DNA from 2 places in the Mesorhizobium sp. P2_C5_2 genome. Region 1 is predicted to be linked to the other one. Evidence: predicted binding sites of a transcription regulator. Region 1 holds the regulator's gene; the other holds the start of a gene.
The links. The regulator LexA, encoded in region 1, represses DNA repair genes until DNA is damaged. The targets are predictions, from matches to a motif close to TGTTCNNNNTGTGTTCNG.
Positions count from the first base shown of each region.

Region 1 (10,978 bases):
CCGTTGCCGCTGAAAAACCCGACTGTCTCATCACCATCGACAGCCCGGATTTTTCGCTGCGTGTCGCCAAGAAAGTCCGCGCTGCCGATCCCTCGATCCCGATCGTCCACTATGTCTGCCCGAGCGTCTGGGCGTGGCGGCCGGGCAGGGCGCCGGCGATGAAGCCCTATGTCGACCACATATTGTGCATCCTGCCTTTCGAGGTGAAGGAGCTGAGCCGCCTCGGCGGCCCGCCCGGCACCTATGTCGGACACCGCCTTACGCATGATCCGGGCGTGATGAGCGCGGCCAGGGCGCAAGCCCAGCCACGCGATCTCTCGGGTGACCGCATCAAGACGCTGCTCGTCCTGCCCGGGTCGCGGCGCGGTGAGGTGAGCCGGCTTATCGAACCGTTCGGCGAGACAGTCTCGGCCCTGCGGGCGCGCGGACACCGCCTGCGCCTGCTGTTGCCCACGGTGCCGCATGTCGCCGAGTTGGTCAGGACGTCGGTGGCGCGCTGGGATGAAAAGCCTGAGATCATCCTCGATGCGGAGCGCAAATGGCAGGCCTTCGGCAAGGCCGATGCGGCGCTGATTGCATCTGGAACAGTGTCGCTGGAACTGGCGCTATCGGGCGTGCCCATGATCTCATGCTACCGGCTCGATCCGGTGATGCGCATGGTTCAGGGGCTGGTGACGGTGTGGAGCGCCGCCTTGCCCAATCTGATCGCCGACCAGGCGATCGTGCCGGAACACTATAACCAGTATGTGCGGCCGCGTTATCTGGCGCGGCAACTCGAGGCTCTGTTTTCAGACACCGCCTATCGCACCTGGCAAAAGGACGGCTTTGCCGAAGTCGCCAGACGCATGGCCGCCGACAAGCCCTCCGGCGACATTGCCGCGGAGGTGGTGATGCGGTGCGTGGTAGGCAGTAGGCAGTAGGCAGTAGGCAGTAGGGCTTTCTTTCTATTGGCTATTGCCTATTGCCTACTCACTATTCCCTATCTTTTCGCAATCGGCACGTAGTCGCGTTCCGGGGCGCCGGTATAGAGCTGGCGCGGACGGCCGATCTTCTGGTGTGGATCCTCGATCATCTCCTTCCACTGCGCGATCCAGCCGACGGTGCGGGCAACCGCAAACAGCACGGTGAACATGGTGGTGGGGAAGCCCAGCGCCTTCAGCGTGATGCCGGAGTAGAAGTCGACGTTCGGATAGAGCTTCTTCTCGATGAAGTAGGAATCGGTCAGCGCGATCTTTTCCAGCTCCATGGCGATGTCGAGCAGCGGATCGTCCTTGATGCCAAGTTCGCCCAGCACTTCATGTGCCGTCTTCTGCATGATTTTCGCACGAGGATCGTAGTTCTTGTAGACGCGGTGACCAAAGCCCATCAGCCGGAACGGATCGTTCTTGTCCTTGGCGCGGGCGATGAATTCCGGGATGTGGTCGACATGGCCGATCTCGCCCAGCATGTTGAGCGCGGCTTCGTTGGCGCCGCCATGCGCCGGGCCCCACAGGCAAGCAATGCCGGCGGCAATGCAGGCAAACGGATTGGCGCCCGACGAGCCGGCAAGACGCACCGTCGAGGTCGAGGCGTTCTGCTCATGGTCGGCATGCAGGATAAAGATGCGCTCCATGGCGCGCGCCAGCACCGGGTTGATCTTGTATTCCTCGCACGGCACGGCGAAGCACATGTGCAGGAAGTTGGCGGCGAAGTTCAGCTCGTTCTTCGGGTAAATGAAGGGCTGGCCGATATGGTATTTGTAGGCCATGGCCGCGATCGTCGGCATCTTGGCGATCAGCCGCATCGAGGCGACCATCCGCTGGTACGGGTCCGAAATGTCGGTGGAGTCGTGATAGAAGGCCGACAGCGCGCCGACCACGCCGCACATCACGGCCATCGGATGCGCATCGCGGCGGAAGCCGGTGAAGAAGCGCGACATCTGCTCATGCACCATGGTGTGGCGCGTCACCCGGTAGTCGAAATCGTCCTTCTGCGCCTTGGTCGGCAGTTCGCCGTAGAGCAGGAGGTAGCAGACTTCGAGGAAGTCGCCATGTTCGGCCAGCTGGTCGATCGGATAGCCGCGGTGCAGGAGGATGCCGGCATCGCCGTCAATGAAGGTGATCGCCGACTCGCAGCTTGCCGTCGAGGTGAAGCCGGGGTCATAGGTAAAGGCGCCGGTTGTGCTGTAGAGCGCACCGATGTCGATGACGTCAGGCCCGACCGAACCGCTTCGCACCTTGAACTCGTGCGTCTTGCCGGCCAGTTCGAGCGTGGCAGTCGACGGGTGCGTCGTCTTGCTGCCGGGTTCCAGTTTTGTCGCAGCTTCGCTCATTCTCAAACTCCTTCATGTTCCTCATGCCGGCAAGGCTATTCCTGCAAACGACACGTCGAAATCACCGGAATGCGCGAACTCGCCACCGCATTTTGGGAGGTGCGTGCCAGATTGGGCCAAGGCCTAATGTTGCACTGCGAAACGCGCCTTTCAATGCCAATCTTCTTGGGCCAGTTCGCTCCTAATCGATTTGATCCGCAATCCGCGCCAGGCTTTCCTCGCGGCCGAGCACGGCAAGCACGTCGAACACGCCGGGTGAGGTGCTGCGGCCGGTCAGGGCTGCTCTTAGCGGTTGGGCCACCGCGCCAAGCTTGTGGCCGCCGGCCGTCGCGAACTCGCGCACCGCGGCTTCCGCCGCTGCGGCCGTCCATTCACCTGAAACCGTCTGCAATGCAGCGTGTGCCCCGCGCAGGATCGTACGCGCATCGGCATTGAGAAGCGCTGCCGCCTTGTCGTCGATCGGCAGCGGCCGCTCGACGAACAGGAAACCGGCGCCATCGGCCAGTTCCACCAGTGTCTTGGCACGCTCTTTCAGGCCAGGTAACGCGGCCAGCAGTTGCGCCTTCCTGGTGTCGTCGAGGCGGGCGGCGAGCGCCGGGCCGCCTTCGAGATAAGGCAGAGTGGCGACGAAGATATCGAGCAGTGCTCTGTCGTCCATCTTGCGCATATGCACGCCGTTCAGCGCATCGAGCTTGGCGAAGTCGAAGCGCGCCGCACCCTTGTTGACGTCGCCAATGTCGAACCAGGCGATCATGTCCTTGATCGACATCACCTCGTCGTCGCCATGGCTCCAGCCGAGGCGGGCCAGATAGTTGAGCAGTGCCTCGGGCAGATAACCCATGGCGCGGTAGGCCTCGACGCCGAGCGCGCCATGCCGCTTCGACAATTTGGCGCCGTCGGCCCCATGGATCAGCGGGATGTGCGACATGGACGGCACCTCCCAACCCATGGCGTTGTAGATGACCGTCTGGCGCGCGGCATTGGTCAGGTGGTCGTCGCCGCGAATGATGTGGGTGACACCCATGTCGTGGTCGTCGACGACGACGGCATGCATGTAGGTCGGGACGCCATCCGAACGCAGGATGATGAAATCGTCGAGATCCTTGTTGGGGAAGCGCACCTCGCCCTGCACGCGGTCGTGCACCACGGTCTCGCCCTCGGTCGGCGCCTTGATGCGGATGGCGCCTTTGACGCCGGCGGGCGCCTCGGAGGGGGCGCGGTCGCGCCAAGCGCCATTGTAGCGCGGCGGCAGGCTCTTGGCGCGCGCCGCCTCGCGCATCGCCTCGAGCTCGGCCGGCGTCTCGTAGGCGTAGTAGGCCTTGCCCAGGCGCACCAGTTCCTCGGCCACCTCGCGGTGGCGCGGCGCGCGCTCGAACTGCGAGACGGCCTCGCCATCCCAGGACAGGCCGAGCCAGGTCAGCCCGTCCAGAATGGCCTGGGTTGCCGCGGCGCTGGAGCGTTCGCGGTCGGTGTCCTCGATGCGCAGCACCATCGTGCCGTCGGTGTGCTTGGCATACAGCCAGTTGAACAGCGCCGTGCGCGCGCCACCGATGTGAAGGTAGCCGGTGGGCGAGGGGGCAAAACGGGTGACCACCCTGTTGGACATGGCTATTTTGTTGGACATGGCAATTCTCGGGCAAAGCTGGAAAGCGGGGCGTGATCGCGCGGACTTTCGCGCTTTGCGCGTTCATGTAGCATAGGAGGTCTGGGGCGCAAGGGGCAGACCCGATGGCTGGACGTGGCCGGGGCGTGGATCAAGGCGAGGGCGCTGCGACAAGCGTCAACGAACGCTCCCTGTTTGCCGACAGTCCCCATGCCGAGCCGATGCCCGTCGTGCTGCCCGAGACGCGACCTGGCCTCCGGCCTTTGTCTCCGGATGACACTGCGTCGGTGCCGGTCGCCGTGCCCGCATCCGCCATCCGTTTGCGCAGGCTGCTACGCCGTTCGACATGGCCAGCAATCCGTCGCAGCCTTGCCGTGGCCGCCGTCACCGAACTCGACCGTGGCGTTGCCTTTCTGCTGGTGCCGGTTTTCCTGGCGGCCGGCGTGGTCCTTTACTTCTCGCTGGCCAGCGAGCCGGGCTTTGCCCAGCCAATCGCCATTGTGCTGCTCGCGGCCTGTTGCGCAGCCGTCGCGCGGTCCTGGCCGAGGACGCATCTGTGTTTTATGGCCGCGATGCTGTGCGCGCTCGGCGTCGTCGCCGTCAAGGTCGAGACCTGGCGTGCCGGAACGCAAATGCTCGGTTCCGAGATTCAAACACGGCTGACCGGCCGCGTCGTCAGTCTTGAGCAGATGGAAAACGGCCGCGTCAGGCTGACGCTCGACGTGATTTCGACCGCTCGCCCCAAGCTGCGCTACGCGCCGGAGCGGGTCAGGCTCTCGGCGCGCACTGTTCCCGCCGATATGACAGCCGGCTCCCTGATCACCGGCTATGCCAGGCTGTTGCCGCCGACCGGTCCGGTGCGGCCGGAGAGCTATGATTTCTCCTTCGACAGCTATTTCACCGGCATCGGCGGTAGCGGCTTCTTTCTCGGCAATCCCAAAACCATCGCCGCGCAAGGACCGCTGCCGCTGACCGCACGGCTCTCTTCGGCAATTGAGAATGCGCGCGAAAACATTGCCGATCATATCAGGGGCAAGATCGGCGGAGCCGAAGGCGAGATTGCCGCAGCGCTGATAGTCGGCGTGCGCGCCGGCATTCCGGACGAGGTCAACGAGGCGATGCGGCGCACCGGCATCTACCACATCATCTCCATTTCCGGCCTGCACATGGCGCTGGTTGCCGGCACCATCATGGCGTTGCTGCGGGGTGCGTTTGCGCTGTTTCCGGATTTCTCCTCGCGCCGGCCAGTCAAGAAATATGCGGCCGCCGCGGCCCTTGTCTCCATCGCCGCTTATCTCGTCATTTCAGGCGTCGTGGTTGCCGCCGAGCGCAGCTTCATCATGCTGGGGGTCATGCTCGTCGCGGTGCTGTTCGACCGTGCTGCGCTCACCATGCGCAATCTGGCGATCTCGGCCATCGCCGTCATCCTGGTGTCGCCGCATGAGGTCGTCGGCCCCAGTTTCCAGATGTCGTTTGCCGCAACCGCCGCGCTCGTCGGCGCCTATGCCGGCTGGGCCGACTACCGCGCCGACAAGGTGAGGCCGCCGCCGGCGAAACGCTCCTTTGTCGGCTTCCTGTCGCGAAAATTCCTGCTGGCCATGGGCGGCCTTGCCATGACCTCGATTATCGCTGGCAGTGCTACCGTGCTGTTTGCCATCTGGCATTTTCAGCGCGTGTCGCCGCTCAGCCTACTCGCCAATCTCACAGTAATGCCGATCGTCTCGCTGGTGGTCATGCCGTTCGCCGTGCTCAGCGCGCTGGCTATGCCGTTCGGCGCCGATGGGCCGTTCCTCTATGTGATGGGCAAGGGCCTGACCGCGATGATCGCTATATCGGCCTGGATTTCCGAGCGCTCGCCGGTCGATGCCGTCGGGTTGATCTCCATCCGCTCGGTGCTGCTGGTGGCGGTCGCCCTCGTCATTGCAACCATGGCCACCACCTGGCTGAGGCTGGCGGCCATTCCCTTCGCGCTGGCCGGCCTGTTGACGGTGCCGCAGGTGCGCACGCCTGATGTGCTCATTTCCGAGGATGCGCATTTGGTGGCTGTGCCTATCGGTGGCGGCGAACTCGCGCTCAATCGCGAACGCTTCAACGAATTCACCACAGATAACTGGAAACGCGCGCTGAGGGCCGAAACGATTATCCCGCCTGAGATATTCGAGGCAACAGACACGCGGTTCGATCTCGATCCACTCGATCTGCCGCCAGGCGCGCCCTTCTATTGCAGGAGCGATCTCTGCATTGCTCGGCATCCATCCGGTGCCATCATCGCGCTGGCGAAGGATCGCAAGACGGCCCGGCCGGCCTGCGCTTTCGCGAGCCTGATCGTCATCGACGATGCCACCGCCTACAATCCGTGCCGCGACCCGCTGGTGCTGGTCGTGACGAAGAAGCAGCTTGCCCGCCACGGCAGTGCCGCCGTCTTCTTCGATCCGCGATTGGCCGCGACAGCGCCAACCATCCGCTTCGCCGTCGACAAGCCTTATCGTCCCTGGCACGAGCAACGCCGCTTCTCACGCGAAGCGCGCGGCCTGCCGCCCTACAAGCAGCCTGAAAGGTCGGCGAAGCCGGCGTACAAACCTGAGCCGGTTCAGTAACGCCGGATCAATCCGACGAGTTTGCCCTGCACCTTGACCCGATCCGGCCCGAAGATGCGCGTCTCATAAGCCGGGTTGGCGGCTTCCAGCGCGATCGAGGCGCCCTTGCGGCGGAAGCGTTTCAGCGTCGCTTCCTCCTCGTCGACCAGTGCCACGATGATCTCGCCGGGGCTGGCGGTGTCGGCATTGCGGATAATGACCGTATCGCCGTCGAAAATGCCGGCCTCGATCATCGAGTCGCCCTTGACCTCAAGCGCGTAGTGTTCGCCGCCCATGATCATGTCCGGCGGCACCGAGATCGAATGCGTCTGGTGCTGGATGGCGTCGATCGGCACACCGGCGGCGATGCGTCCCATCACCGGGATCGACACCGCGGAAACCGCATCGTCATTGCCGGCGGACATCGAACGCGACGATGAGGCCGGCTTGATCTGCCGGCCGAGACCGCCTTGCCCCACGCCACCTTGGCCGAGACTGCCCTGGATGACGCTTGGCGAAAACTTCCTCGCCGCATTGAGGCCGGGCGCGATCGAGTCGGGCAGCCGCAGCACTTCCAGCGCGCGCGCCCGGTTCGGCAGCCGGCGAATGAAACCGCGCTCCTCGAGCGCCGTGATCAGGCGGTGAATGCCGGACTTGGAGGCGAGGTCCAGCGCCTCCTTCATCTCGTCGAAAGACGGCGGGATTCCGCTCTCCTTCAGGCGTTCATGGATGAACATCAGAAGCTCATGTTGTTTACGCGTCAGCATCGCGGCCCCCCGGGGTTCTGAAACCAGAATCGGAAAAAACAAACCCAGAACAAACACTATCTGTTCCAGTTGTGTTCCGCAACCATTTAAAGTTTAATGAATGTGTTGACGTTTTGTTCAGCTTAACATCGGCACGCCGCAGACAGCGCCTGCGCTCGTTTGCCGGCAACGGTGTTAAACGAGACTGAAGTGCCGAGGGTCTGCGTCATCTGGGCTGGTTCACGCCTTGCCCGATCGCCGCTGCTTTTTCGGGTGGGGCTGCGCCGCATCCGCCGCGCCGCCCGGTTCACTCTGGGCATAGACCTGCAGCGTGTAGCCGATGTGAACGGTCATCAGTGTTTTTGCGCGCTCAGTGTCGCGATCAAGGGCTGCTTCCATCAGTGCGGTGTGGTGTTCGATCGCCACGGCGTCGCGCAGGGCCTCCATGGCCTTCTGGTGTCCATCCTTGCGGCCGGCAGCCGCGCGCAGCGTTGGGGCCAGGCCCAGAAAGCGGTGATGGCGATGCAATTGGTCGGAGATCGTCGCATTGAAGCGCAGCAGCCAGCTGGATGTCGCGGCATTGAGCAGCGCCGCGTGGAAGGCATCATGTTTTTCGTACCACACGTCGACGGCATCATCGGAGGGATCGTCGAGAACGGACCCACACCGTGAGAGACGATAATGGGCGGTAACGACCGCGTCTTCCCACTGACGGTCGCCCTTCTCGATCGATTCCACCAGCAAGGGCAGTTCGACCACCAGCCGCGCACGCGACAAGTCCTCGAGCTCCGCCCGAGAGACGGGAGCGACCGCAAACCCACGGTTGCTGATGGCCGTCACAAGCCGTTCGGCCTCCAGCCGCGACAGCGCCTCGCGCAGCGGCGTCCAGCCGATACCATAGGTGCCGCGCAGCGTGCTCAGCTTCAACGGCGCGGCAGGCGCCAGCCGGGTCGCAAGAATATCGCGCCTGAGCAGCCGATAGGCCGCTTCCGTCTTCGAGGACTGCTCGTCATCCAGCATCGTGACCCATTAGACAGATTGCTCGGCTGATGATTATATATCAAAGCCTTTCATTGCGTAAATTATATATAATGTTTGACAGCTTCCGGAGGACCGCTCAAGATCGCCGGCATGTTTGGGCGGGCAGGCTCCGCCGAGTGCGTTTGTCCATGGAGGGCACCGGATCATGAGCATGACACCCGATCTCGCTGCAATCGAAGCTATGGATGCCGCTGATCCGCTGCGTTCCATGCGTGAACGCTTTGTCTTGCCGGAGGGCGTGATCTATCTCGACGGCAATTCGCTGGGTGCCGCGTCACCAGCCGTCTTCAGCGAACTGCAGCAGGCCGCGACGCGGGAATGGGCGCAGGATCTCATTCGCGCCTGGAACACCGCAGGCTGGTTCAACATGCCGGTGGAACTCGGAGATCAGCTCGGACGACTGATCGGCGCGGCCAACGGGCAGACGGTGGTCTGCGACACAACCTCGATCAACATCTACAAGCTGCTGCACGCCGCGCTCGGCATGCGGCCGGATCGGTCGGTCATCGTTGCCGAGGGCGACAGTTTCCCGACCGACCTCTACATGGCCGAAGGCGTGGCCTCGACCCGGCCGGGAACGCGGCTGCGGCTGGAGGGTGTCGACGCCGCCGCAATCGAGGAGCTGATCGACGACAGCGTTGCGGTCATCCTGGTCAACCACGTCAACTACAAATCCGGCCAGTTGCGCGACATGGCGGCGCTGACGCGCAAGGCACATGACGCCGGCGCGCTGATCATCTGGGATCTCTGCCACACGGCCGGCGCCTTGCCAGTCGAACTCGACCGTGCCAACGCCGATTTCGCCGTCGGCTGCACCTACAAATACCTCAATGGCGGCCCGGGCTCGCCGGCCTTCATCTATGCTGCCGCGCGCCACCATGGCGATGTCCACCAGCCGCTCAGCGGCTGGTGGGGCCATGCGCGGCCCTTTGCCTTCGAGCAGGGCTTTGCCGTCGGCAGCGGCATCCGCCGCTTTCTGTGCGGAACGCAGCCGGTGCTGTCGATGCGGGCGCTCAAGGGCGCACTCGATATCTGGAACGATGTCGATATGACGGCGGTGCGCAAAAAGAGCATCGCGCTGACCGACCTGTTTATCCAGCTCGTCGAAGCCAGATGCGGCGCCTACGGGCTTGAACTGGAAAGTCCTCGCGACGGCAGCCAGCGTGGCAGCCAGGTGTCATTCCTCCACCCGCACGGCTATCAGGTGATGCGCGCACTGATCGAGCGCGGCGTGATCGGCGATTTCCGGGCGCCGTCGACTATCCGTTTCGGCTTCACACCGCTCTATGTCGGTTATGGCGATGTCTGGCAGGCGGTCGAAGTGCTGGAGGATATTCTGCGCACCGGCGCGTGGCAGGACGCCCGCTTCGCGGCGAAGACCGCGGTTACCTGAAGCCGGCGCAATTCCAGGAAAAGTGTGACGCGGTTTTCCCGGGAAAAGCGCATTGCGCTTTGCCTTGGGAATTGCGCCAAACAAAGAGCTCAGAGCCGGGTGCGAACCGTCCAGAGCTCCGGAAACAGCACGACCTCCAGCATCTTCTTCAGGTAGGAGGCGCCTGAGGTGCCGCCGGTGCCGCGCTTCAAACCGATGATGCGCTCGACCGTGGTGACGTGGTTGAAGCGCCAGCGGCGGAAGTAATCCTCGAAGTCGACCAGCTTCTCGGCCAGTTCGTAGAGCATCCAGTAGCGCTGCGGGTCGCGGTAAACGGTTTGCCAGGCAACCAGCACTTCTTCGTTCTCTGCGCGCGTCTCGCGCCAGTCCGTGCGCCTGGCGTCGGCGCCGATGTCGAAGCCGTTGCGCGCCAGGAGCAGCAGCGCCTCGTCATAGAGCGACGGCGTGGCCAGGATCGCTTCCAGTCTGTCCGTAAGTTCTGGCCGGTGCTTGTGCGGGCCGAGCATGGCGAGGTTGCGGTTGCCCGCCATGAACTCGATGGCGCGGTACTGCCAGGACTGGAAGCCCGAGGATTGGCCGAGCGCGTCGCGAAACTCGGTGTACTCGCTGGGCGTCATCGTGCGCAGCACGTCCCAGGCATTGTTGAGCTGCTCGAAGATGCGCGCGACGCGAGACAGCATCTTGAAGCTCGGTTCGAGGCGGTCGGCGCGGATCGCGCGGATCGCGGCGCCGATCTCGTGCAAGGCCAGCTTCATCCACAATTCCGATGTCTGATGCTGGATGATGAACAGCATCTCGTCATGGGCAGAAGACAGTGGCGTCTGCGCGTCGAGCACCTTCTCCAGGTGCAGATAGTCGCTGTAGGACATTCGCTCATCGAACGACATCTGCGCGCCATCGGACGCCGGATCGTGCGGCTCGCTCAATTGCTCTTCTCCGCGCGCAACCGGAAGCGCTGGATTTTGCCGGTCTGGGTTTTGGGCAAGGCATCGATGAACTTTACCGAACGCGGATATTTGTAAGGCGCGATCGTTGCCTTGACGTGGTCCTGCAGGCGTTTGACGGTCAATGCGTCCGGCGTCACGCCTTGCACCAGCACGATATGCGCCTCGACGATCTGGCCTCGCTCGCGGTCCTCGGCGCCGATGACGGCGCATTCGGCGACATCGGGATGCGAAAGCAACGCCGCTTCGACCTCGGGACCTGCAATGTTGTAGCCGGCGCTGACGATCATGTCGTCGGAGCGCGCGGCGAAATGGAAGAAACCGTCCTCGTCCTGGGTAAAAGTGTCGCCGGTGAGGTTCCAGC
Region 1 is NZ_JBFUDV010000004.1:611,143-622,120, forward strand. Features, by position in the region: gene lpxB (lipid-A-disaccharide synthase) at 1-920, shown strand, start outside; gene gltA (citrate synthase) at 980-2,311, opposite strand; gene gltX (glutamate--tRNA ligase) at 2,493-3,917, opposite strand; gene AC1D1B_RS18225 (ComEC/Rec2 family competence protein) at 4,040-6,511, shown strand; gene lexA (transcriptional repressor LexA) at 6,505-7,257, opposite strand; gene AC1D1B_RS18235 (GntR family transcriptional regulator) at 7,477-8,256, opposite strand; gene kynU (kynureninase) at 8,423-9,670, shown strand; gene kynA (tryptophan 2,3-dioxygenase) at 9,760-10,596, opposite strand; gene AC1D1B_RS18250 (AMP-binding protein) at 10,593-10,978, opposite strand, start outside.

Region 2 (10,978 bases), on a different contig from region 1:
GCCGCCACGGCATCAGCGCGTCGCGCTGCGGCATGAAGGCGAACGGGCTGCCATCCAAGGGCGCGCCGTCGAAGCGCATGTCTCCTCCGCCTTTCAGCGCGCCGGTCAGCAGCCGGAACAGCGTCGACTTGCCGGCGCCGGAGGGGCCGAGGATGGAGACGAACTCGCCGGCCGCGACGTGAAGCGAAATGCCGGCAAGCACCTCCAGCGCGCCGAAGCTTTTGCTGATGTCCCGGAGCTCGAGCCGTTTCATTGGCGGCTCTCTTCCGAACGCTTACGGTCGTCGCTATCGCTCCCCGCATTTTCCCAAGGCATGGCGAGACGCTGGACGAGCACGGCAATGCCGAACAGGATGAGCGTGAGCGCGGCGCTGACGGCGACTGCAGCGAGCACCAAATCGGGGCGGAAATTGTTCTTGGCGTTGAGCATGTAGATGCCAAGCCCCTTCGCCGCCCCCGCATATTCAGCGAAGATTGCGCCGACGATGGCGTAAGTGATGGAGATGCGCAGCCCAGCGAAGAAATAGGGCAGCGCCGAAGGCAGCCGCGCCAGCCAGAAGATGCGCCAGCGCCCTGCCCCCATGGCGGCGAGCATCTGCGAAATCTCCGTGCTCGTGGCGGCAAAACCCTCGACCAGCGCCACCATCATCGGGAAGAAGGTGACGAGCGCCACAAGCAGGATCTTCGGCATCAACCCGAAGCCGAACCACAGCACGATGAGTGGCGCGATCGCCACAAGCGGCAAGGTCTGGCTGACGATCAGCAGCGGAAAGAGCGCGCGGCGCAGCGGGGCCAGAAAATCGACCAGCGCCGACAGCACGAAGGCAGCGACCAACGAGCAGGCAAAGCCGGCAAACGTGGCGCGGATGGTGGGAAGCATGTTTTCGGCAAGGGCGGCGCGATTCTCCCAAGCCTGGAGCAATACGCGCGACGGCGCCGGCAGCATGGTGGGGGCGACACCGCCATAGCGGGCGTAGAGCTCCCAGGCGACGAGGAGCAGGGCGAAAGCGAAGGCGGCGGGTGCTGTCTTGGCGACGGCAGAGGCCACAGCTGATCTCCCCCCTCGAGGGGGAGATGTCGCCGAAGGCGACAGAGGGGGTCGCCGACCGTAGAGCGCCCACGCCCTGCCGACGCGAAAAGGACGTCGGCGCTCCACGCGCTGGGACCCCCTCTGGCCTGCCGGCCATCTCCCCCTCAAGGGGGAAGATTCACCGGCATCGCCGTCTTCGCCAATCGCCAATGGCTCCTCTCCTCTCTGTGCTGAGAGGTCAGAGGCGGAGGCATCTCCGCCACGCGATGGGTTGGGCAAAACAGCCACGGCAATATCCTCGACGAACGACGCTTGAGCCGCGGCTCAGACGGCGCTCGGGCTGTTCGCCGAAATCGTGATGTCGAGGGTGACGTGGCCGGCGCCCGGGCCGAAGCGGCAGAAGGCCTCGGCGAGCGTTGCAAACACCGCACCGGCATCGCCGCGTAATTTGGTGCAGAAGTTTTTCGAGCGCTCGAAGACACCGGACTGCTTCAGGAAATCGATGCAGCCATAGATCTCGTCCATGTGGTCGCCGGTACCCATGACATAGAGCGAGAATTGCGCAGCCACCGGCTGGCTAGTCGATGGCGTGGCCTGTACGGCGCGGATCGCGGCGAGCTTGCGCTCGTCCAGCGGAATGGTGGGGCCGCCGGTCTCGTCGGAGCGGCAGATCGGATCGTCGGGCTCGCCCGGACAGCCACGCGAAACCGCTGCCGAAAGCACGCAGTGCTTGCCGCTTTTGGCCGCCGCCACGAACAGGTCGCGCATGGCTGGAAAGAGCACCTCGGGCGGCCCGACCAGAAGCGTCGAGATGTCGTCGGTCTCGATCCGCAGCCGGTCGCGCCAGGGATCGAGCGCGCCGAGCGCGCCAAGGATGACGCCGACGAAATCGTCGGTCATGGGATAAAGGGAAATCTGTGCGCCGGAAAACATCGCCCGCCTCGCTCCGCTGGTATTATCCAGATCAGCTTTAGGGTCCGAAGGCTTGCCGCCCTCATCTCAGCCCCGACCATACGGAGCACCCCTGTGGATGAGCGGGTTAAAGCACTGTTCGAGCGATTGGGGAAGAGATTTTTTTCGGCGGTCATCGCGAAGTATGTTGGGGCCAGTTTTCTTCGTTTGTGAAAAAGCCGCGCCATTCGGGTGCTGAATTCGTTCAAATTGTACGCGCCAAGCTTGACGAGATTTCGTACATAAAGTACGATACCTTTTTCACCCGAGGGGTTTTCCGTGAGCACAGCGAACCATGCCGCCTTCGCCGACCTCTCCCGCCCGCTGTTGTCACCCCCACTGTTGTCGCTCTTGTCGCTCGACCAGCGCGAACGTGTTGCCGGAGCTTGGCGGATGGCCAGCCAGGACATCGCCGACGACATCCGTTTCATCCGCCAGTATCTGAAAGTGATTGCCGAGAAGGACGAGAGGCTGTCGACCGGCACGCTCGTTCACAGCCGCGCCTATGTCGAGGCCTGCGCCGGCTGGCTGCCGCAAACGGTGGCGCGCTATCTTCGCCATCTGCGCCAGATCACCGAATGCGAACTCACCATGACAGAAGCCGGCATCCGCTTCGCGCTGTCGAGTTATGCCTGGGAGGCATGAGACGCTGTTTCGCCTTGTCGCCAAACAAACAAATTGCGCTGCCCATTGCAGCCGCAATTCGTCAGGTTGAGAGGCTCGGGCGCGCCTGAACGGCGGGCGCCAAGGATGGCCCCCCGGGCGAATTCAGCGTTGCCCTATTTCGACTTGGCCTTGCCGGACTTTGCGGCCGCAGGCTTCGCGGCCTTTGGCTTGGCGTCTACCTTGGCGGGCTTCGCAGCAGCCTTCTTCGCCGCCTTCTTCGGCTTGGCGGCTGCGCCATCGACTTCAGCCGTCGCCTGCTCCCAGTGTTCCTGATGTGCGCCTTCGGGGCGGCCTGCCTGTTCCCAAATCTCGTGTGCGCGCTGGCGAATACGGTCCTGTCTGTCGTCCGTCACTTAAGCCTCCGTGGTTGGGTCCGATCGGTTGGTCCAGATTCCACGAAAACATTAGCCGAAAATTCAGCCGGCGTCTTGAGTGACTCAGCGCCGATCGGAAACGACCGCGACACCAAGCAGTGCTGCTTTCTTGGTAATCAGCCCCGCAAGGTCGGCATCCGAACGATCGGTGCCGGTGCGCTCGCGCAGGACCGCGATCGCATCCTGCATCGACAACAGCGCCGTACTGCGCTCGGCCAGCAACTTGTCGCAACACGCCGCAACATTGGCGGAATTCGGGGTTTCGACATGCGGCAACATGGCAATGCTCCTTTCCCGATTCGACCCTGCCATTCTTGTTCGCAAGAACGGCAGGGCCGGATTATCGATGATGGTTCTATCGGTCGGAACTACTCGACGACCTCGATGATCCTGCGCGTGCCGGGGTCAACCAACACGGTATGATTGTCGACGACGGCGTATCTGTACTGAACATCGGGCACCTCTTGCAGTTCGACCGTGTCAGGCAAAGCAGAGCCGACATTCAGTTCGACGCCGAGAAGATTGACCGAGGCCAGCGGGTGCTTATGCACATATTCGCGAACGACCGTGCGCTGTTTGGGGGTGACGATCACCTGCTGCTGCGCCGGCTGCGTGACGATCACTTCGTCGGCAGCGGCAACACCGAGACCAGCGATCATGGCAAGCCCGGCGACGGCGGGAATAAGGACGGTTTTCATCTTCGTCTCCTGTCGTTGTTAGCGAGCGCCGCCTTGCTCCCGCACGAGGCGAAAACAGCACAGATCGAGATGGCGGGCTCCTGGAGGCAAACGCCTCCGGTACGGTCTTGTTCCGTAAGTGGAGACTAATTGATCGGCCCGATCAGGCATTGAGGCTGGAACCGCATCGGCATGATTCGCATTGAAGACGATCCCTCAGGAGACCTTCAATATGAACGATATGCGGCTCCAAGTTCCGGTGGCGATTGCGGTCGGCGCCGGCTTCAAACGCGACATCGCGACGTTGGCCGAGATGCAGAATTTTCTCAAGGAATGGCCGCAGGCCGGACGCGGCAAGATTTATGACACGGCACTGAGGGCCTGCGAAATGGCCAGGGCTGGACACCTGACCAAGGACCAGGCGCGGCGGGCCTTCACCGCCTTTGCCGAGGCGGCAGGCATTGCCTGGACCGGTATCGATCCGGTGACGGCGCTTCGCCTGGCCAAAACTGGCTGGCCCCGGCCCACACTGTAGAGACCTCAAACGAGATCATTGCTTCGGCGGCTGCACAGGCACCTCGCCGGGCTTGATCACCGGCGTTTTGCCTTGATCCGGCGGCGGCTGCGTCATGCCCTGGTCACCGCTGGGTGGCGGCTGCAGCACGCCGCCGCAAGAACCAAGATTGGCGGTCGAATTGCCATTGCCGGCATCGGAGGAAGGCGGCTGCTGGCCGCCATCCTGGGGCTGCGCCTGGCAAGGTACGGGAGGAGCGCCCTCGCCGCTGTCTTGCGCGGCCGCGGGGCCGGCAAGTGCCAGCAGCGCGCAGGGCAAGAAAACAAAGATCTTCATCGTCCGGTCCTTTGCTTGGGATCATCCCTTGGCAAAGCACCCCGGCGGCAATTGGTTCCATGAAGGTGATGGGGAACAAGGTGATGGGGAACCTGTCTGCTGGCGGCGAGTTAGATCTTCTCGAAGCCTCAAGGAGGCCGTCATGTGCTGCCAAGGAGACACCGATGATCAGAAAACTCAAATCGGGAAAATATCGGCTCTATTCGCGCAAGGTCGATGAAAAGACCGGACGGCGACGCAATCTCGGCACCTTCGACAGCCGCGAGGCGGCCGAGAAACACGAACGCGAAGTCCAGTATTTCAAGCGCCATTGAGATCGCTCACCTGAACCCCAGCGGGCAAGCGACCGCTTGACGCGGATCGTGCGGATGCACGCTCCCCCATCGCAGACGGCAGGCGTACCAAGCCGCAAACCGCCGGCACTTGAGTGCCGACGGGCGCGCGATCGGGCCTTCAGTTCGATGCGGGATCGCCCAGCGCCCCGGTGACGAAGGACGCCGCGATCAGATCGTCGGCATCGATGCGTAGGGACCCTTCGGCGTCCCCCATGATGGCCGCGACCTTCTGGAAGGTCTGCATCTCGTGTTCGGTAATCCGGGCGTTTCGCATCCTGGCTTTCAGATCGGCGACGCGTCTGCCCAATGAGGCGGACGCCCCGATTTCTCTTTTCGACATAGTGGTCGTGCTCCTCCCCCCAACCCTGTTTTGCCCCTTGCCCGCTTAGACGTACTCACAGCTGCCTATATATGAGGCAGCACGAATACAGTCGCGGCAACGCGCGGTGCCAGGGAAGGTTCCGGCGCCAAATGGTCACGAAATAATACGGATAGGGCCGACAGCCCGAACGGCGACTGGCGCCGCAACCGCCGGCTGCGGCCATCAGGCCGAACCAACCCCCGTCGCTATTCGCGACGCGGGTCAGATTTCAATCGCCTTGCGTTGAACAGTCAGCGAGAGACCGAAGGCACGCCAGAGACCGAACGCGCCGTTTCGGGTGAGAACACCACGAAAGCAAAGATCAGAACGGCAGCGGCGACGATGAGCGAGCCGCCGGCGACGACAGGCTCAAGCGCCGGGTTTCCCTGCAGCATCACATAGAGTGCTGGCAGCATGATCACCACGCCAACCGTATATAGCCCGTAATGGATCATGGCGATGCGGCGCGCCGCCTTTTGTGGATTGAGCGCGTAGTAACCGCCGAAGATGGCGCTCGTCACCCAGCCCAGCAGGTTGATATGCGCGTGCGCCGGGAAGGCGCTGTGATCGCCTGAGATCGCCATCTGCAGGCCGGCAGCGATCCCCAATATGAGGAACACGATGGCGGTTTTAAAGAAAAGCTCCGAAACCCTAGGCATGTCGATTTTTCCCCCGATGCCGTTTACCCCGATATTGCGAAGGCTACACTCGGGAACGGAGATTTTCCATACCGTACTTAGGGTTAGTAACGCTTTTCCGCTTAAGACCGGCAGCTTCGTCGTGCCGTCAAAAAAGCCGCCGGGGCGAACCCCGGCGGCTTGGTCGTTCGATCAGGCCGTTTCGACCGCGATCGGCTTTACGGTGTTACCGGAGGAGCAAGCTTGGCGGCCATCTGGTCGATCTTCTCGGCAAGCACGCCGTTGGCCCAGTCGGTGACCTCAGGGTCGACCGGCTTGTTGGCCATATCGGCGAGTGCGTCATCGAGCGATGGGATGCCGGCAGTGGCAGTGTCGGCAGCCGTCTGCGCCGCGGCAGCTGCTGTTTCAGCATCCGTGACCGCGGCCTCCAGATCCGCGATCGTTGCGGCCTGGGCCGCCGTCACCTCGGGTGTTGGAGGCGTAATGGCATTCGCCGCGTCGAACAGCGCCTGCTGGGCCGTCACCGCGTCCTCGGCCGCCGTCACCGCCGCATTTGCCTCGGCAAGCGCGGCTGCGGCGAGCTTGGCGTTCGCGGACGCCGTCACAAAAGCCTGAACGCCGGCGAACTTCTTGCTCTTGGAGTTCAAATAGGCGTTGATGTTGCGTTGCAGCGAGTTCAGCCGGCCAAGCTTGGCGTGGATGTTCTTTTCCTTGGGTGTCGCGGCGACCTCGACGTCATCGACGTCAGCCTGGTCATCGGTCGAGGCCTTCTTTCCGGCATGAGCCGATGCCGACTTGCCATGCGAAGCGCTGTTGCCGGAATTGCCGTTGCCGCCGCCATTGCCATTGCCGCCGCCGTTGCCGCCGCCATGGCCGTGGCCACCACCGTTACCGCCACCGTTACCACCAGCACCAGCCAGGGCCGGAGAGGCCAGGAGCGCAAACGCGGCAAGCGCCGCCAAAAGAGTTTTTCGGGATGTCATGATACCTCCTCGGGGATAGCCACCTCCGCCGACTCGCTATAGCAGCGCCATATGAGAATTTGCTAATTCGATGGAGTAAACTTTAGATAAATGTGGTTGCGATACGCGATAATCGGCCTGCAAAAAGGTTGGACTAAATCTCTTAAATAATTGAAATATAAACACAAATTCTAAAATAGCCGAGCGAACCGGCCCTTTGCGCGACTGACGCCCTATACTGATCAGACCTTAGGCCTAATTGCTGTGATACTTAAGTCGCAACCATGACCGTCGTCGCGTGATTTGTCGAACAGGTGTCGAATACGGATTCGACATGACCGAGCAACCAACTTGGTGATCGAGCTGCCGGCAGAGCCGCCTTCGAGGCGGATGTATTGAGCACCAGAAAAGCAGGCGTTCGGAGCATCGGTGATGGTCGATTGGTCGCCCGGGAAGGACGGCCTTCTCAACCGCTTGCGGCATTGGGCCTATGGCATCAGCAGGATATCAGCGCCCGGCTGTTCGTCGAACAGCACCGCGCAGCCGCGCCTCAGCGCCACCGCAGACAGCGCATTGGCCACCGCCTCGTCCGGCGACACGAAATCGCCGGTCAGCACCCGCAACTCTTCCACCGCCTTGGCCATCGACACGCAGTGCCCGGCAACGCGATCGCTCGTGCAGGCGTCAACGACGCTAACGAGGTCGATCATCTCGAACTGGCCCATACCGGCCTCCTCGAAACAGTGTCCCATCGAGACAATGAACGCCGTGGCGAGAGACAATGTTCCCTGCGCCCGGCGGCAAGGCAGATCAATCGACCGCCGGTCTCCAGCAAACTCACTGGAGGTAAGCGCCGTGCTTGACAGCGGACCCTGTTTGTTCTCTATTTGTTCGCAAAACCACCCCTAGCAACAGACGCGGCTAATGCTGCAACGCCCAAAGGAACGGCCGGGATGGAACCCACCATCCTGCATGCGGATCTCGACGCCTTCTATGCCTCGGTCGAGCAGCTGCTCGACCCGTCGCTCAGGGGCAAGCCGATTGCCGTCGGCGGCGGTGTCGTGCTTGCCGCTTCCTACGAGGCCAGGGGTTTTGGCGTGCGCGGCGGGATGCCGGGACGACGCGCGCGGGAGCTTTGCCCGCAGTTGATCTTTGTCGGCGGAAATTTCGGCGAGTACCAGAGGCTGGGCGACGCCGCGATAAAAGTGCTCGACGATTTCACGCCGCTGGTCGAGCGCATCTCTATCGACGAGGCCTTTGCCGATGTCGCCGGCTGCACGCATCTGTTCGGGTCGCCGGCCGAGATCGCCGCCAGGGTGCGGCGGCGTGTACGGGCCGAACTCGGGCTGCCGATCTCGATCGGCGTGGCGCGCACCAAACACCTGGCCAAGATCGCCTCGCAAGTGGCAAAACCCGACGGGCTGGTGGTGGTCGATCCGGCAACGGAGCTCGCCTTTCTGCACGATTTGCCGGTCGGGTTGATGTGGGGCGTCGGCCCGGCGACCAAAGCGCGGCTGGCCGAGATCGGTGTCGAGACCATCGGCCAGCTGGCCAAGACCCACAGCGGCGCACTGCGCCGGTTGCTCGGGCCTGCCGCCGGCGAAAAGCTGGCGTCGCTGGCATGGAACCGCGACCCGCGAAAACTCGAAACCCACCGTCGATCGCATTCCGCCGGTGCGCAGTCGGCACTTGGCAAGCGGCCTGCCGAGGCCCGTATCTTCGGACCTGTGCTGCTGCATCTGGCAGACCGGGTCGCCAGCCGCCTCAGGGCAAAATCGCGGCCCGGCCGCACGGTGACGGTGCGGGTGCGTTTCGCCGATCTGCACGCTGTCACGCGCTCGCTGACGCTCGAGCAGCCGATTTCGGCGACCGCGATGCTGGCCGAAATCGCCGAGGAGCTGGTGCGCGGCGTGCTGGCCGCCAACCCGCGGGAAAAGACCATCTCACTGCTGGCGATCTCGGTGTCGCAACTGGAAGAAAGTGCCGAGCTGCAGCTGGAACTGCCGCTCGGGCTTGCCGACGAGAGAAAGCAGCCGGGAAGCAAAAAGGGCCTGGCGCGCTTTGGCGCCGACCGCGCCATCGACAAGATCCGCCAGCGCTTTGGCAGAGAGGCGGTCGGCTATGGCGCGGTGGCGCTGGAGGCCCGGCGCTCGGTTCCCGACGCCTTCCGCGAACTAGCGGAAAAGGAGCTGTGAGAACTATCGGCCGGTGCGCCAATAGCGATGCACTTTGACGCCGCTTGCCCCATGCCAGGGCTCGCAAGCTATGCCGTCACGATCGGCGTCGTGCGTCGGCCAGTAGCCCGGTTCTCCCACATGCGCAGGGGCCAGGCCGACGGCACGCGCAGCGCTACAGTTCGGAAATGCCGCAAGGTGCCTGAGCACCGCCCAAGGCGAGTCGAACCGGACGCCCAGAAAGCCGTAGACGATGTAGCCGAACAATAGGATGAACGGGGCCAGCATGGCCAGCCGTCTCAACCTGCCCGACCTGCCGTGGCGGCGATGCATTGACCAACGCAGGAACGGCAGGTGCATCATCCTTGGCACGCCCCTTCTTGGCACGCCCCCTTCTTGGCACGCTCTGTGGCCTCACTCCCTGAAGGCGCGGTTGATCTGGTCTTGCAGCGGCTTGACGAGGTAGGAAATCACGGTCCGGTCGGCGGTCTTGATGAAGGATTCGACCGGCATGCCCGGAACCAACTTGATCTCGCCAAGGCGAGCCACTTCCGCGCTCGTGGTCGCGATGCGCACGGTGTAGTAGCTGATGCCGGTGCGCTGGTCGGTGGTCGTGTCCGGCGAGGTGCGCTCGACCGTGCCGTTGATCTGCGGCGTGGTGCGCTGGTTGAAGGCCGAGAAGCGCAGTGCGGCCGGCTGGCCGACCCATAGCTGGTCGATGTCGCTCGGCGCGATCTTGGCCTCGACGGTCAGGCTGTCGCTGTCGGGCACGATCTGCATGATTGTCTGGCCGGGGGTGATGACACCGCCGATGGTATGGACGATGGACTGTTGCACGACGCCGTCCTGCGGCGCACGAATGTCAATGCGCTTGAGCTGGTCCTCGGCGGCGATCTTGCGCTCCGTCAGTTCGCCAACCTTGGCGTCGATATCGCGCAACTCCTTGTTGACGTCGGTGCTGAGTTCGAGGTCGATCTGGATAATCTGCAAATTGATCTCGGCAATCTTGCCCTGGGCCTGCGCCTGGGCCGCTATCAGCTGGCTGCGCTCGCCGTCGAGCCGCGCCGACTCGCGCTCCATGGCCGTCAGGCGGTCGATGGAAATCAGCCGCTTTTTCCACAGCTGACGTATGCTGGCCAATTCTTCCTCGACGAGCGTGATTTCTTTCGACTTGGCGTCAGCCTGGCCAGTGTTCCCGACGATCTCCTTCTGCAGCTGGAGAATGCGCTCCTGCAACTGGCTCTTCTGGCCGGACCGGGACGCCCGCCCTGTCTCGAAGACCTGTTCCTCGCCGGCAATGATCTCGGCGATCGCCGGGTCGTCGCGGCGATCGAGAACATCCCTAGGGAAGGCAATGGTATCGGCGCCCTGGCGCTCGGCCTCGAGGCGCGCCTCGCGCGCCGACAGCTGGTCCAGCGACTTGGTCACCACGGCAAGGTTGGCTGCCGGCATGGTGGGGTCGAGGCGCACGAGCAGCGCACCGTGCTTGACGCGGTCGCCGTCGCGCACGGCGATCTCGCCGACGATGCCTCCGGTCGAATGTTGCACGTCCTTGACGTGGGAATCGACAACGAGGACCCCGGGGGCGATGACCGCTCCGGAAATGCGGGTCAGCGATGCCCAGCCGCCGACACCGCCAACCAGCAGCGCGACCGCGACGAGACCGAAACGCATATAGCGTCGAATGGATTGGTGGGAGGAGCTCAGCATCGTTCCTCCCTTCATTCGCCTGCCGCCACCGCGCCGGGCGTCGGCTCTTCGGTGGCGAGCCTGAGACGTGGCACGGCGACCACCGGTGGCTGCGGCCGCGGGAACAGCTTGGCCAAAACGTCGTCCTTGAGGCCGAAAGCCTGGACGCGGCCCTGGTTCATGGCGAGGATGAAATCGACCGTGGCGAGCGCGCTCGGCCGGTGCGCCACCAGCACGACCATGCCGCCGCGCTTCCGCACCCCCATGATCGC
Region 2 is NZ_JBFUDV010000002.1:151,659-162,636, forward strand. Features, by position in the region: gene AC1D1B_RS07570 (ABC transporter ATP-binding protein) at 1-253, opposite strand, end outside; gene AC1D1B_RS07575 (ABC transporter permease) at 250-1,047, opposite strand; gene AC1D1B_RS07580 (YkoF family thiamine/hydroxymethylpyrimidine-binding protein) at 1,354-1,962, opposite strand; TPP riboswitch at 1,953-2,065, opposite strand; gene AC1D1B_RS07585 (hypothetical protein) at 2,260-2,625, shown strand; gene AC1D1B_RS07590 (DUF2934 domain-containing protein) at 2,760-2,999, opposite strand; gene AC1D1B_RS07595 (hypothetical protein) at 3,084-3,299, opposite strand; gene AC1D1B_RS07600 (DUF1236 domain-containing protein) at 3,389-3,718, opposite strand; gene AC1D1B_RS07605 (DUF982 domain-containing protein) at 3,930-4,232, shown strand; gene AC1D1B_RS07610 (hypothetical protein) at 4,248-4,547, opposite strand; gene AC1D1B_RS07615 (hypothetical protein) at 4,712-4,861, shown strand; gene AC1D1B_RS07620 (hypothetical protein) at 5,001-5,222, opposite strand; gene AC1D1B_RS07625 (hypothetical protein) at 5,495-5,902, opposite strand; gene AC1D1B_RS07630 (hypothetical protein) at 6,100-6,864, opposite strand; gene AC1D1B_RS07635 (hypothetical protein) at 7,332-7,568, opposite strand; gene dinB (DNA polymerase IV) at 7,797-9,038, shown strand; gene AC1D1B_RS07645 (excalibur calcium-binding domain-containing protein) at 9,042-9,305, opposite strand; gene AC1D1B_RS07650 (HlyD family type I secretion periplasmic adaptor subunit) at 9,432-10,727, opposite strand; gene AC1D1B_RS07655 (type I secretion system permease/ATPase) at 10,739-10,978, opposite strand, start outside.
Region 2: the regulator LexA is predicted to act here: its motif matches at 7,721-7,738, upstream of dinB (DNA polymerase IV).